Linked DNA regions of Bradyrhizobium sp. WD16. The protein of the gene in region 1 interacts with the protein of each later gene in a pairwise test. Links are inferred from orthologs where the notes say so. Each region holds a gene or a part of one and is shown in the gene's direction. Other genes may lie near its edges.

Region 1 (7,914 bases):
GACGCGGCGGCGCGCAACCTGCCGGGCGCCATGCTGATCGACAAGGACCGCAACGTGCTGGAGACGGCCCAGACCGGCATCGTCCAGAACTTCACCACGCCGGCCCCGGAATTCCTGCAGAACGTCGGCGACGACGAGCCGCAGATCGCGGTGTTCGTCGAGGGCAATTACGTCGCGGCGGTGATCCGTCTGCGCGCCTTCACCGACACCTTCCTCTATGTGGCGCGCCTGCTCGATCCGCGGGTGGTGGCCCAGTTGCGCCAGACCCAGGAGAGCGTCGCGATCTATTCGGCGCTCGAGGCCAAGCGCCTCGGCATCCAGGTGGCCTTCGCCCTGATGTTCACGGTGATTGCGCTGACGGTGCTGATGTCCGCGGTGCTGATCGGACTGAATTTCGCCAACTGGCTGGTTGCACCGATCCGGCGGCTGATGGGCGCCGCGAGCCTGGTCTCGACCGGCGACCTGCACGTCCAGGTGCCGGTCAACCGGTCCGAAGGCGATCTCGCCCGGCTCGGCGAGACCTTCAACAAGATGACCCAGGAGCTGCGCACCCAGCGCGACGAACTGGTCGGCGCCAGCGAGGTGATCGACAGCCGTCGGCGCTTCATCGAGGCGGTGCTGTCCTCGGCGAGCGCCGGCATCATCGGTATCGACGCGGCCGACAAGATCGGCATCCTCAACCGCTCGGCGGAGAAGCTGATCGGCCATTCCGAATCGGAGACGCTCGGCCGGCCGCTGTCGGAAATCATTCCCGAACTCAACGAGCTGATGGCCACGGCGCGCGAAGGCGCGCAGCGCATGGTGCAGGGCGAGATCACCGTTACCCGCAACGACCGCGAGCGGAACCTGTCGGTGCGGATCAGCGCCGAGCACAACAGCGCCTCGCGCGACAGCTACATCATCACCCTCGACGACATCACTGAACTCGTGACCGCCCAGCGCACCTCGGCCTGGGGCGACGTCGCCCGCCGCATCGCCCACGAGATCAAGAATCCGCTGACCCCGATCCAGCTCTCGGCCGAGCGTATCCGGCGCAAGTTCGGCAAGGTGATCATCGAGGACAAGCCGATCTTCGAGCAGTGCACCGACACCATCGTCCGGCAGGTCGACGACATCCGCCGCATGGTCGACGAATTCTCGCGCTTCGCCCGCATGCCGAAGCCGGTGATGGAGCCGGAGGATGTCGCCGATACGGTGCGCCAGGTGGTGTTCCTGATGCGGGTCGGCCATCCGGACATCGAGATCGAGGCGGAGATCAAGGAAGACCCGATGCCGGCGCGGTTCGACCGCCGGCTGATCTCCCAGGGATTGCAGAACATCATCAAGAATGCCGCCGAGGCGATCGGCGCGGTGCCGCCGGACGTGCTCGGCCGCGGCCGCATCGACGTCATCGCCGGCCGCGACGGCGACGACGTCGTCATCGACGTTGTCGACAACGGAATCGGCCTACCCAAAGAAAGTCGTTCGCGACTGCTGGAGCCGTATGTCACGACGCGCGAGAAGGGAACGGGCCTTGGTCTTGCCATCGTCGGGCGCGTATTGGAGGACCACGGCGGGCGCATCGAACTCAACGATGCGTCGAATCTGCGTCCCGGCGCCAGAGGCGCCTGGATGCGACTGCGGTTTGCAGCTTCGGGACATGCCGCCGGCACCGCGTCCGCCGAAGCAAAAGCCGAATCGGCTTTGGAACAGAAGCAGGCATGACCCATGGCCAATGAAATTCTGATTGTCGACGACGAGGCGGACATCCGCGATCTCGTCGCCGGTATCCTCGAGGACGAGGGCTTCGTGACGCGCACGGCGCGCGACAGCGACCAGGCGCTGCAGGAGATCGCCAACCGGCGGCCGGGCCTGGTGTTTCTCGACATCTGGCTGCAGGGCAGCAAGCTCGACGGCCTGCAGCTGCTCGAGCAGATCAAGCGCGACCACCCCGAACTGCCGGTGGTGATGATCTCCGGCCACGGCAACATCGAGACTGCGGTGGCCGCCATCAAGCGCGGCGCCTACGACTTCATCGAGAAACCGTTCAAGGCGGACCGGCTGATCCTGGTGGCGACGCGGGCGCTGGAGAATTCACGTCTCAAGCGTGAGGTCCGCGAACTCAAGCAGCTCGCGCCGGTGTCGTCGACGCTGATCGGTCATTCGCCCTGCGTCAATCAGCTGCGCCAGAGCATCGAGCGCGCCGCCAAGGCCAACAGCCGCATCATGATCGTCGGCCCCGCGGGCGCCGGCAAGGAGCTCGCGGCGCGAACCATGCATACGATGTCGGCCCGCGCCGAAGGGCCGTTCGTCGTCATCAACGCCGCCGCGATCACGCCGGATCGCATGGAGGCCGAGCTGTTCGGCATCGAGAATACCGAGGAGGGCAGGCGCAAGTCGGGGGCGCTCGAAGACGCCCATGGCGGCACGCTGTTCATCGACGAAGTCGCCGACATGCCGCGCGAGACCCAGAGCAAGATCCTGCGGGTCCTCGTCGACCAGACCTTCCAGCGGGTCGGCGGCACCAGCAAGGTCAGCGTCGATGTCCGCATCGTCTCGTCGACCGCGCGCAACCTCGAGACCGAGATCGCCGAAGGCCGTTTCCGCGAGGATCTCTACCACCGCCTGTCGGTGGTGCCGATCCGGGTGCCGCCGCTGTCCGAGCGGCGCGAGGACATTCCGGAGCTGATTACCTACTTCATGGATCAGATCTCGACCGCCACCGGTCTGCCCAAGCGCCAGATCGGCGAGGATGCGATGGCCGTGCTGCAGTCCCATGTCTGGCCCGGCAACATCCGCCAGCTCCGCAACAACGTGGAACGGGTGATGATCCTCGCCGGCGGCGACGCCGAGGCGGCGATTTCCGCCGACATGCTGCCGCAGGACGTCGGCTCCATGGTTCCGGCCATGCCGACCTCGAACAACGGCGAGCACATCATGGGGCTGCCGTTGCGCGAGGCCCGCGAGGTGTTCGAGCGCGACTATCTGATCGCCCAGATCAGCCGGTTCTCGGGCAACATCTCGCGCACCGCGGAATTCGTCGGCATGGAGCGCTCGGCGCTGCATCGCAAGCTCAAGGCGCTCGGCGTCGGCTGAGCGTCAGAACCACCGCGCCGGGTTGGGGCCGGGGGATCGATTCGGCTTTACGGCCAATTGCCCCTTTTCTGGGCACAATTTAGTGGGCAAATCTGTATTGCTGCGGCCAAGCGGCAACGAGCAGCCTTGCTTAACCGGAAGCGGTGCTTTCTAATCGCATGTCGTACCCGAAAGGGACTCGGATGCGGCGGACCCGGCCAAGCGCTCCGAGGGGGAGGGCTGCGGGCGGACAACGAAGAACCAACAATCGCTGCGAGACAAGAAAATGGCGGCCGACCGCGCACAAAACCTTCAGGATACTTTTCTCAACCACGTCCGCAAGACCAAGACACCGCTGACGATTTTCCTCGTGAACGGGGTAAAACTTCAGGGAATCGTGACCTGGTTCGACAACTTCTGCTTGTTGTTGCGTCGCGACGGCCATTCGCAACTCGTGTACAAGCACGCTATTTCCACCATCATGCCCGGCGCCCCGATCCAGTTGTTCGAGGGCGGCGAGGATGCAGCATCTTGAGAATGACCTGATTGGAACCCCGGCGTCACGACGGGGCCGATCGACCAGGATCGGCAAGGGGTAATCCGACAGGGCGGGTGATTGTCATCGGCCCTTATCTGCGTGCTCGACGCGGCGAAGCGGAGGCTTCCGCGTCGGTGCTGGCGCGCGCCGTCGCTGCCCGTCTCGACGAGGCCGTCGGCCTTGCCCGCGCCATCGATCTCACGGTCACGGAAGCGGTGCTGGCGCCGATCGGACAGATCCGGCCGGCGACCTATCTCGGCAAGGGCAAGGTCGAGGAAATCGTCGGGCTGGTGCGCGCCCACGAGGCCGATCTCGTGGTGATGGACTGCGCGCTGTCACCGATCCAGCAGCGCAATCTCGAAAAGGAATGGAACACCAAGGTGCTCGACCGCACCGGCCTGATCCTCGAGATTTTCGGCCGCCGCGCCAAGACCAGGGAGGGCTCGCTCCAGGTCGAGCTGGCACATCTCAATTACCAGCGCAGCCGCCTGGTGCGTTCATGGACCCATCTGGAGCGCCAGCGCGGCGGCTTCGGCTTCATGGGCGGTCCCGGCGAGACCCAGATCGAGGCCGACCGCCGCATGATCGGCGAACGCATCACCCGCCTGGAAAACGATCTGAAGAAGGTTCAGGCGACGCGCCGGCTGCACCGTGCGGGCCGCAAGCGCGTGCCCTATCGCGTGGTCGCGCTGGTCGGCTACACCAATGCCGGAAAATCGACACTCTTCAATCGCCTGACCCGCTCGGAGGTCCAGGCGGCGGACATGCTGTTCGCCACCCTAGATCCGACGCTGCGCGCCCTGCAGCTGCCCCACGGCGGCAAGGCCATGCTGTCGGACACCGTCGGCTTCATCTCCGACCTGCCGACCATGCTGGTGGCGGCGTTCCGCGCCACCCTCGAGGAGGTGGTCGAGGCCGACGTCATCCTCCATGTGCGCGACATTTCCCACGAGGACGCCGAGGCCCAGCAGCGCGACGTCGACGACATCCTGCAGCAGCTCGGCATCGACCCCAATGCCGGCGAGCGCATCATCGAGGTCTGGAACAAGATCGACCGTTTCGACGCCGAAGAGCGGGAGAGCCTCGCCAAGATCGCCGCGCGCCGGCCGGGCCGGACCTGTCTCCTGGTCTCGGCGGAAACCGGGGAGGGCGTCGATGCGCTGCTGACCGCGATCGAGGACCGGCTGGCCGCCGCCCGGACCACCCTCGAACTCACCGTCGATGCCGCCGATGGCGCCGGTGTCAGCTGGTTGCATCGCAATGCGGAGATTCTGGAAAAGACCCTCGAGGACGGCCGCTATCACATGACCGTGCGCCTCGACGACACCAGGCGCGATGCCGCCATCAAGCGCTTCGGCGCCGCCGTCATCGACGCGCCGAGCCGGCACTGACGGCCCGCGCCACGGAATTTTCTTCCGCCAGCGCTTCCGGCCAGAGACGCACACACACCCGCCATGCAGCGCAGGCGCCCCGCGGCGTGTCCGAAGGGCTTGACCCGTTGGAGGTGGGCGCTATCTCATCCGCGCCGTCTCTCACGTCCCGCCTCGTTCGCCCCGCTTCATGGAGAGTGTTTTGACCTATTCGGATGTATTGCTGCATATCGACGGAAAGTGGCGCGGCAGCGCCTCAGGCAAGACCATCCCGGTGCTCGATCCGGCCACCGAGGAAACCATCGGCACCGTGGCCCATGCCGACACCTCCGATCTCGACGAGGCGCTGGCCGCAGCCGATCGTGGCTTCAGGCAGTGGCGCGCGGTGTCGTCCTTCGACCGCGCCAAGATCATGCACAAGGCCGCCGCCCTGATGCGCGAACGCGCCGAGACCATCGCCGTGCTGATGGTCAGGGAGCAGGGCAAGACGCTGGCCGAAGCCAAGGCCGAAACCCTGTCCTCTGCCGACATCATCGAGTGGTTCGCCGAGGAAGGCCGTCGCGCCTACGGCCGCGTCATTCCGGCGCGGGCGCCGAACGTCTATCAGCTCGCCATCAAGGAGCCGGTCGGTCCGGTCGCCGCCTTCTCGCCCTGGAATTTCCCGATCAACCAGGTGGTGCGCAAGCTCTCCGCGGCGCTGGCCGCGGGCTGCTCGATCATCGTCAAGGCTCCGGAAGAGACGCCGGCTTCGCCGGCCGAACTGATCCGCGCCTATGTCGATGCCGGCGTGCCGGCGGGCGTGATCAATCTCGTCTACGGCGTGCCGTCCGAGATCTCGCAATACCTCATTCCGCACCCGGTGATCCGCAAGATCTCCTTCACCGGTTCGACCGTGGTCGGCAAGCAGCTCTCGGCGCTCGCGGGCCTGCACATGAAGCGCGTGACCATGGAGCTCGGCGGCCACGCGCCCGTGGTGGTGTTCGACGATGCCGACGTCGATGCCGCGGCCAAGATCATGGCGGCGGCGAAATACCGCAATGCCGGCCAGGTCTGCATCTCGCCGACCCGCTTCCTGGTGCAGAAGGGCGTCTACAACCAGTTCATCGATCAGTTCGTCGCCAACACCAGAAAGATCAAGGTCGGCAACGGCCTCGACAAGGACTCGCGGATGGGGCCGCTCGCCAATCCGCGCCGCGTCACCGCCATCGAGGAAATGGTGCTGGATGCGAAGGCCAAGGGCGCCAACGTCGCCACCGGCGGCCATCGCATCGGCAACAAGGGCTATTTCTTCGAGCCCACCGTCGTCACCGACGTGCCGAAGGATGCCCGCGCCATGAACGAGGAGCCGTTCGGCCCGCTGGCCCTGATCTCGCCGTTCTCGGATTTCGACGAGGTCGCCGCTGAGGCCAACCGGCTGCCCTTCGGGCTCGCCTCCTATGCCTTCACCCGCTCGGCGAAGACCGCCACCGCCATCGGCGCGGCCATCGAGGCCGGCATGGTGTCGATCAACTCCTTCGGCCTAGCGCTGCCCGAAGTGCCGTTCGGCGGCATCAAGGATTCCGGCTACGGCTCCGAAGGCGGCACCGAGGCGATGGAAGGCTACTTCAACACCAAGTTCATCACCCAGACCGGGGTGTGAACGGGGCGCCTTCGCGGGCCAAGAGCAGTTGTTGCGGGGCGGCGGCATCAGGTCGCCGCCCCGTCGCTTGTCGGCTCAGTCGGCGTCGGCCCGCTCGAGCCGCTTGGCCTCGTCCCACAGCGCGTCCATTTCGGCCAGCGAAGCCTCGCCCAGCGCGATGCCACGGCCGGCGAGGGTGCGCTCGATATGGGCGAAGCGGCGTTGGAATTTCACATTGGTGGCGCGCAGCGCGCTCTCCGGATCGGCGCCGGCATGGCGCGCGAGATTGACGAGGGCGAACAGCAGATCGCCGGTCTCCGCCGCCATCTCGGCGCGGTCGCCGCGATCGAGCGCCGCCTCGATCTCGTCGGCCTCCTCGCGGATCTTGGCGAGCACGGCACGCGGATCATTCCAGTCGAAGCCGACGGTCGAGGCCTTCTTCTGCAATTCCAGCGCACGGGTCAGCGCCGGCAGGCCGGCCTTGACGCCGTCGAGCAGCGAGACGGCAATCACGCGCCGCGCCGCGCGCGCCGCCTTCTCCTCGGCCTTGATCCGGGCCCAGGTGTCGGTGACGGCGGCGGCGTCGGTGTCGGTCGCGGCCTCGCCGAACACGTGTGGGTGGCGCCGGATCATCTTGGCGCTGATCGCCTCGACCACGTCGCCGAAGGCAAAGGCGCCCTGTTCCTCGGCCATCCGGGCATGGAACACGACCTGCAGCAACAAATCCCCGAGTTCGTCCTTGAGGTCGTCGAGATCGCCGCGAGTGATCGCGTCGGCGACTTCGAAGGCCTCCTCGATGGTGTAGGGCGCGATGGTCGAGAAATCCTGCTCGAGGTCCCAGGGACAGCCGGTCACCGGGGTGCGCAGGCGCGCCATGATGTCGAGGAGCTGTCGGAGGTCTTTGGATGGGGTCATAGGCGGCACCGGAGCAGGAGAGGAGCCTCCGTTCTATGCCGTATCTGCCGGCCCCCGCCAACCGGGCCCGCGTATTGTTGGTGCGGCGAAGGAGCGGTGCTATGGGCAGGGGATGACCGACGCTCAAATCCGCAACGACGCCGCCCTGGTGCTGTTCTCCGGCGGCCAGGATTCCGCCACCTGCCTCGCCTGGGCGCTCGGCCGCTTTGCCCGGGTCGAGACCATCGGCTTCGCCTACGGCCAGCGCCACCGCATCGAGCTCGATTGCCGCGAGGCGCTGCTCGACGGCCTGCGGGCGCTGCGCACCGACTGGGCGGCGCGGCTCGGCGACAACCACACCCTCGACATCCCGACCCTCGGCGAGATTTCCGATACCGCCCTGACGCGCGACGTCGCCATCGAGATCGGCGAGGGCGGGC
Region 2 (6,463 bases), 2.9 Mb from region 1 along the record:
TCCAATCCACCGTCACATAACTACTAACTAGAATCTTAAAGAATGGTTTAAGAGAAGACTGGTCAGGTGCGATGACGGTGAAGAACTCGATCCTGGATGTGCTCGACGGCAAGCCGGCCGAGGTACCTCCCGTCTGGATGATGCGTCAGGCCGGTCGCTATCTGCCGGAATACCGCGAGCTGCGTGCGAAGGCCGGATCGTTTCTCGAGCTGTGCTTCACGCCGGAGATGGCAACGGAAGTGACGTTGCAGCCGGTGCGGCGGTTCGGCTTCGATGCTGCCATCCTGTTTTCCGACATTCTCGTCATTCCCCATGCCCTCGGTCAGACCGTGCGTTTCGAGGCAGGCGAGGGACCGCGGCTCGAACCTCTCGGCGATGCGGCAGCCATCGATCGGCTGCCGGAGGCAGTCGATGACGATGTGCTGTCGCCGGTGTACGAGACCGTGCGGCGGGCGAAGGCAGCGCTCGATCCGAAAGTCGCGCTGCTCGGTTTCTGCGGAGCCCCCTGGACGGTGGCAACCTACATGGTCGCTGGCCACGGCACGCCCGACCAGGCGCCGGCGCGTCTGTTGGCCTATCGTGAGCCCGAGGTGTTTCAGCGCTTGATCGACCGTCTCGTCACCTGCTCGATCACCTATCTCCACAACCAGATCCGGGCCGGCGCCGATGCGGTGCAGCTGTTCGACACCTGGGCGGGCGTGCTGCCGCCGGAGGAGTTCCGGCGCTGGTGCCTCGAGCCGGCGGCGCGTATCGCCGAGGGCCTGCGCCGTCTGGTTCCCGGTGCCCGCATCATCGGATTTCCTCGCGGTGCCGGTGCCGGTCTGGCCGATTACGTGGCGCAGGTGCCGGTCAATGCAGTGAGTGTCGACTGGGCGGTGGACAGAACCGTCATTCGCGAGCGGATCCAGCCGAAGGTGGCCATCCAGGGCAATCTCGATCCTCTCGCCCTGCTTGCTGGTGGTGATGCGCTCGATCGCAGCGTCGATGCGGTCCTCGAGGCATTTTCGGCTGGCCGTTTCATCTTCAATCTCGGCCACGGCATTCTGCCGGAAACCCCGCTGGCGCATGTCGAGCGGATGCTGGCGCGGGTGCGGGCGCTGGGCTAATAGAACCCGTGCTTCATCCCGCCGTCCGCTAAATCCATCCAAGAAAATCCCGATGTACGAATGGCTGAAGGCCCTGCACGTCATTGCCGTCATCGCCTGGATGGCGGGAATGCTGTATCTGCCGCGGCTGTTCGTCTATCACTGCGAGGCGCCGGTCGGCTCCAAGCAGTCGGAAACCTTCAAGGTGATGGAGCAGCGGCTGCTCAAGGTGATCATCAATCCGGCGATGATCGTGACCTGGGTGGTCGGGCTGTACCTCGCCTGGGCGGGGCGCTGGTATGGAGCCGGCTGGTTCCATGTGAAATTCGTGCTGGTCGTGCTGATGTCGGCCGTGCACGGCTACTACGCCTCGCGGGTCCGCGATTTCGCCCTCGACCGGAATACCAGATCTCAAAAATTATACCGCGTTATCAATGAGATACCTACTTTTCTAATGATTGGAATCGTGATCATGGTGATCGTGAAGCCGTTCTGAGGCAATCCCCGCTCTTTGCGGGGGCAGCTGCTGCCGCGCAAAGCGCCTTGCGGAACTAAAATCGGTTTTCTATATTTTGGCTATCCCACCCAAACGCAGGCGGATGTGGTCGTGATCCGGTCGGTCCATAAACCGGCCGCCGCATCAGGTTCCAGGCCCTCGACGGTCCCCATCTTCAAACCTGGCTGCCAAGACCTGCGGATTTTCCGTTTCGTGTTCTGATCCGCACGTCGTCACACCCCCCAATCGCCAGCCTCCCCTTGCTCTCCACAGGACCAATCCCAATGCGGGAAATGAAACTACAGGACCTCAAGTCCAAGACTCCAGGCGAACTCGTGTCCTTTGCGGAAGAGCTCGGAGTCGAGAATGCCAGCACCATGCGCAAGCAGGAGCTGATGTTCGCCATTCTCAAGCAGCTCGCCATCCAGGAAATCGATATCATCGGCGAAGGCGTCGTCGAGGTGCTGCCCGACGGCTTCGGCTTCCTGCGCTCGCCCGACGCCAATTACCTGCCGGGCCCGGACGATATCTATGTCTCGCCGTCGCAGATCCGCCGCTTCGGCCTGCGCACCGGCGATACCATCGAGGGCCATATTCGTTCGCCGAAGGAAGGCGAGCGCTATTTCGCCCTGCTCAAGGTCAATACCCTGAACTTCGAGGATCCGGAGAGGGCGCGGCACAAGGTCAATTTCGACAACCTGACGCCGTTGTTCCCGGACGAGCGCTTCCGTCTCGAACTCGAGGATCCGACCCGCAAGGATCTCTCCGCCCGGGTCATCGACATCGTCGCGCCGATCGGCAAGGGCCAGCGCGCACTGATCGTGGCGCCGCCGCGCACGGGTAAGACCGTGCTGATGCAGAACATCGCTCATTCGATCACGGCCAATCATCCGGAATGCTACCTGATCGTGCTGCTGATCGACGAGCGTCCGGAAGAAGTCACCGACATGCAGCGCTCGGTGAAAGGCGAGGTGGTGTCCTCGACCTTCGACGAGCCGGCGGTGCGTCACGTTCAGGTCGCCGAAATGGTGATCGAAAAGGCCAAGCGTCTCGTCGAGCATGGCCGCGACGTCGTCATCCTGCTGGATTCGATCACCCGTCTCGGCCGCGCCTACAACACCGTGGTGCCGTCCTCGGGCAAGGTGCTGACCGGCGGTGTCGATGCCAACGCGTTGCAGCGACCCAAGCGCTTCTTCGGTGCCGCGCGCAACATCGAGGAAGGCGGCTCGCTGACGATCATCGCCACGGCGCTGGTCGATACCGGAAGCCGCATGGACGAAGTGATCTTCGAAGAGTTCAAGGGCACCGGCAACTCCGAGCTGATCCTCGACCGCAAGGTGTCCGACAAGCGCACCTTCCCGGCGATCGACATCACGCGCTCCGGCACTCGCAAGGAAGAACTGCTCACCGATCCGCAGCAGCTCAAGAAGATGTATGTGCTGCGGCGCATCCTCAATCCGATGGGCACGATGGACGCCATCGACTTCCTGCTCGACAAGCTGCGCAACACCAAGAACAACGCCGAGTTCTTCGAGTCGATGAACACCTGATCGCGCCTCGTCGCGGTCTCGGATGACAAGCCGGTGTGCAGCGATGCACGCCGGCTTTTTGCTGGTGCGCCCAGCATGGGCGCCCTCTTATGGGTGCAAGTCCCATCGTGAGTTGATCACAACGAGCGAAGCGAAGCGCAACCGCATGAGGGCGACCGAGTGTGGGGAGGAAGCGTGGAGCGAAGCTGCGGGCCGATGAATAAGAAGCGGATAGAAGGCGTTGCCGACCAGGGCGAGCGGGCCAGTAATCGCGAAGCTCTCGTGATCAAGGGGAAGCGGCGTAGATCCGGCGGTCGTGCAGTGAAGGAGTGCGTTCTTACCTGGGGAGGTCTCGCCTCATGCCCGAAAGGGCGACGGTGTCGAGCCGGAGCGAGAAGTCAGCCGAGGTCGTAGTAGCCGGTGGGAAGGCTGCGAAGCCGTCCCGCAGGCGAAGGGCCGAACGAGAGGGAGTGTTCGAGGCCATGTCGATGTGGCGAGCATTGCATCAGATGCCTGCGCAAGCAGGGCGGTCCGGGGTAGGACGCGGTGAAGCCGCGTGTGGCTCGGGCAGCGATGAAGCTCGTCGCCCGCGGCATGAACCGAAGGGCACAGGGTCGGCGCTGCTTTTGGCGGCTCTGGCGAGAGAGAACCTGCAACGGGCGTGGAAGCGGGTGCGGGCCAACAAAGGCGTAGCCGGTGTGGACGGTCTGGACATTGACCAGACCGCCGCGCAGCTGCGTACGGCGTGGCCGGCGATCCGCGAGCAACTGTTGTCGGGGGCGTACCGGCCCAGTCCGGTGCGACGGGTGGCGATCCCCAAGCCCGAGGGCGGCGAGCGTGAGCTCGGCATCCCGACGGTGACGGATCGTCTGATCCAGCAGGCGCTGCTGCAAGTGCTGCAGCCCATTCTTGATCCGACCTTCAGCGAGCACAGCTACGGCTTCCGGCCGGGCCGAAGCGCGCATGACGCCGTCCTTGCGGCGCAGTCATACGTGCAATCGGGCCGCCGGATCGTGGTGGACGTCGACCTGGAAAAGTTCTTTGACCGGGTCGATCACGACATCCTCATCGACCGCCTTCAGAAACGGATCGGGGACACCGGGGTCATCCGGCTGATCCGGGCGTATCTGAACAGCGGGATCATGGGCGATGGCGTGGTCCGGAAGCGAACGATGGGGACGCCGCAAGGCGGGCCGCTATCGCCGCTGCTGGCCAACGTTCTGCTCGATGAAGTGGACAAGGCGCTGGAACGTCGGGGCCATTGCTTCGTGCGCTACGCCGACGATGCGAACGTCTACGTTCGCAGCCGCCGGGCGGGTGACCGGGTGATGGCGCTGCTTCGGCGGCTCTACGGCAAGCTGCACTTGACGGTCAACGAGACCAAAAGCACAGTGGCCAGCGTGTTTGGTCGCAAGTTCCTGGGCTACAGCCTTTGGGTAGCCCCGGGCGGCGTGATCAAACGCAAGGTCGCCGACAAGCCGCTGAGGACGTTCAAGCAGCGCATCCGGCAACTGACCTGCCGCAGTGGCGGGCGCAGCATGCAGGATGTGGTGGATCGTCTGCGGCCCTATGTCCTGGGTTGGAAGGCGTACTTCCGGCTGGCGCAAACCCCACGGGTCTGGCGAGAGCTGGACCAGTGGCTGCGTCACCGGCTGCGCGCCATCCAGCTCAAGCAGTGGAAGCGCGGTACGACCATGCACAGGGAACTGCTGGCGCTGGGAGCCAAGCCTGACGTTGCACGGCAGGTGGCGGCCAACAGCCGTCGCTGGTGGCGCAACAGCGGCATGCTCCTCAACGCCGTGCTAACCCTGAACTGGTCGGACCGGTTGGGACTGCCCCGTCTCTCATGACCTCAACTTCTCGAACCGCCCGGTGCGGACCCGCATGCCGGGTGGTGTGGCAGGGGAGCGACCCAAAAGGTCGCCCCCTATGCCGATGAAGATAGCGTTCGCCGTGATCTCCATAGACGTCTTTCGATGACGTGTGTGGTGCCGACTGCGTCGCAGCATATTCTGCTGTCGCCCTCCACGAAAGTGGAGGGCCCAGTACGGCGTGACGTCGCGATGGGCGCGCGGCAGCTGACGCAGTGCCCTTCATCGGCCTCCCGGCGTACTGGGTCGCCCGATCAAGTCGGGCGACGACGGCTGTGGGTGGGCAGCGTGGGGCCGACGAGAAGCCGGACGGTCTAGCTCTTCACGACATTGACGCGAGCAAGCTCGGCGAGCTTCTCCACCGTCGTCACCGGCAGCGAGCAGGTCTGGCCGCGGCAGACGAAAGCGGCGGCCGCGCCCGCGGCGCTCGCAAGCTTGTCGCGTACCGGATGGTCGGCCGGCAGCGCCGCTGTGTCCGGCGCATGAAGCACGATGACAGTCGCATGGGGCAGCTGTCGCGCGGCGGCGAGCAGCGCTTTTGCCCGATCGCCTGAGCCGGCAACAACGATCTCGGCGCCGGCGAGATGCAGGTCGAGGCCGTTGAGCAGCGACAGATGACCGAAGACGTTTTCAGCGGCGGCCGGCAGCAGCGCGGCGAACAGCGCGTCGCGGCGCGCCGCCCAGCGCGGATCGCCGGTCAGGACCGCAAGCCGCACCAGGTTCTGGGCGATCAGACCGTTGTGATTGGGGATGGCGTCATCGATGGTCGAATGCGGCCGCACGATCAGCCCTTCGGCGTCATCGGCGGTGAGGTAGTAGCCGCCATGATCGGGATCGGCGTAATGGGTTTCCAGTGCCTCCTGCCAGCGCACGGCCTGAGCGAGCCAATCTGATCCGCCGGTGGATTCGAACAGCGCCAGCGCGGCGCGAATCATCGCGGCATAATCGGAGGCGAGGCCGGGCCAGGTCAGGCGGCCCTCGCGCCAGGAATGTCCGACGCGATCGCCGCGGCTCATCTCGCGGACGACGAAGCGAGATGCGGCGTCAGCGAGATCCCGCCAGTGCGGCCGTTCGAAAGCATCGGCGGCGTGGACCAGCGCTGCGATCATCAACCCGTTCCAGTCGGCCAGAACCTTGTCGTCGAGGCCGGGCCGGACACGTTTGCTGCGGGCTTCCAGCAAGACGTTGCGCGACGCCGCGAGGTGCGCTTCCTTGCCCTCGGCCTGCCCGGCGCTGTTGAGACGATTGAGAATATTATGGCCCTCGAAATTGCCGTCGGGGGTGACGTCGTAGATCGCGGCAAATTCTGCGGCGTCGGGGCCGAGCAGGGCGGCGACCTCGCTCGCCGACCAGACATAGAACTTGCCTTCCTCACCTTCGGAATCGGCGTCGAGGGAAGAGGCAAAGCCGCCGCCGGGAAGCTGCATCTCGCGCATCAGCCAGCCGACTGTCTCCTCGGCGCGCCGTGCGTAAAGCGGTGTG

The links. The genes of interacting proteins can lie anywhere in the genome.
Region 2: the proteins of hfq (region 1) and rho interact in binary tests that used the Escherichia coli proteins (3 or more experiments, as listed by UniProt). The link is inferred for Bradyrhizobium sp. WD16 from one-to-one orthologs.

Annotation. Positions count from the first base shown.
Region 1 is NZ_CP028908.1:4,776,541-4,784,454, reverse strand. What follows is about bases 2,167-4,964. They hold hfq (RNA chaperone Hfq), read left to right. Parts: upstream 2,167-3,340; coding sequence 3,341-3,589; downstream 3,590-4,964. Other genes in these bases: hflX (GTPase HflX), read left to right, coding at 3,601-4,964; DB459_RS22140 (sigma-54 dependent transcriptional regulator), read left to right, coding at 2,167-3,075. In the rest of the region: DB459_RS22145 (PAS domain-containing sensor histidine kinase), read left to right, coding at 1-1,704; more of DB459_RS22140, read left to right, coding at 1,708-2,166; more of hflX, read left to right, coding at 4,965-4,983; DB459_RS22125 (NAD-dependent succinate-semialdehyde dehydrogenase), read left to right, coding at 5,153-6,601; mazG (nucleoside triphosphate pyrophosphohydrolase), read right to left, coding at 6,677-7,495; 7-cyano-7-deazaguanine synthase QueC, read left to right, coding at 7,608-7,914. UniProt on the Escherichia coli protein: RNA chaperone that binds small regulatory RNA (sRNAs) and mRNAs to facilitate mRNA translational regulation in response to envelope stress, environmental stress and changes in metabolite concentrations.
Region 2 is NZ_CP028908.1:1,923,798-1,930,260, forward strand. The notes cover bases 1,096-3,998. They hold rho (transcription termination factor Rho), read left to right. Parts: upstream 1,096-1,865; coding sequence 1,866-3,131; downstream 3,132-3,998. Other genes in these bases: hemE (uroporphyrinogen decarboxylase), read left to right, coding at 1,096-1,106; hemJ (protoporphyrinogen oxidase HemJ), read left to right, coding at 1,159-1,581; ltrA (group II intron reverse transcriptase/maturase), read left to right, coding at 3,581-3,998. Also shown: more of hemE, read left to right, coding at 72-1,095; more of ltrA, read left to right, coding at 3,999-4,960; DB459_RS08930 (thioredoxin domain-containing protein), read right to left, coding at 5,296-6,463. UniProt on the Escherichia coli protein: Facilitates transcription termination by a mechanism that involves Rho binding to the nascent RNA, activation of Rho's RNA-dependent ATPase activity, and release of the mRNA from the DNA template.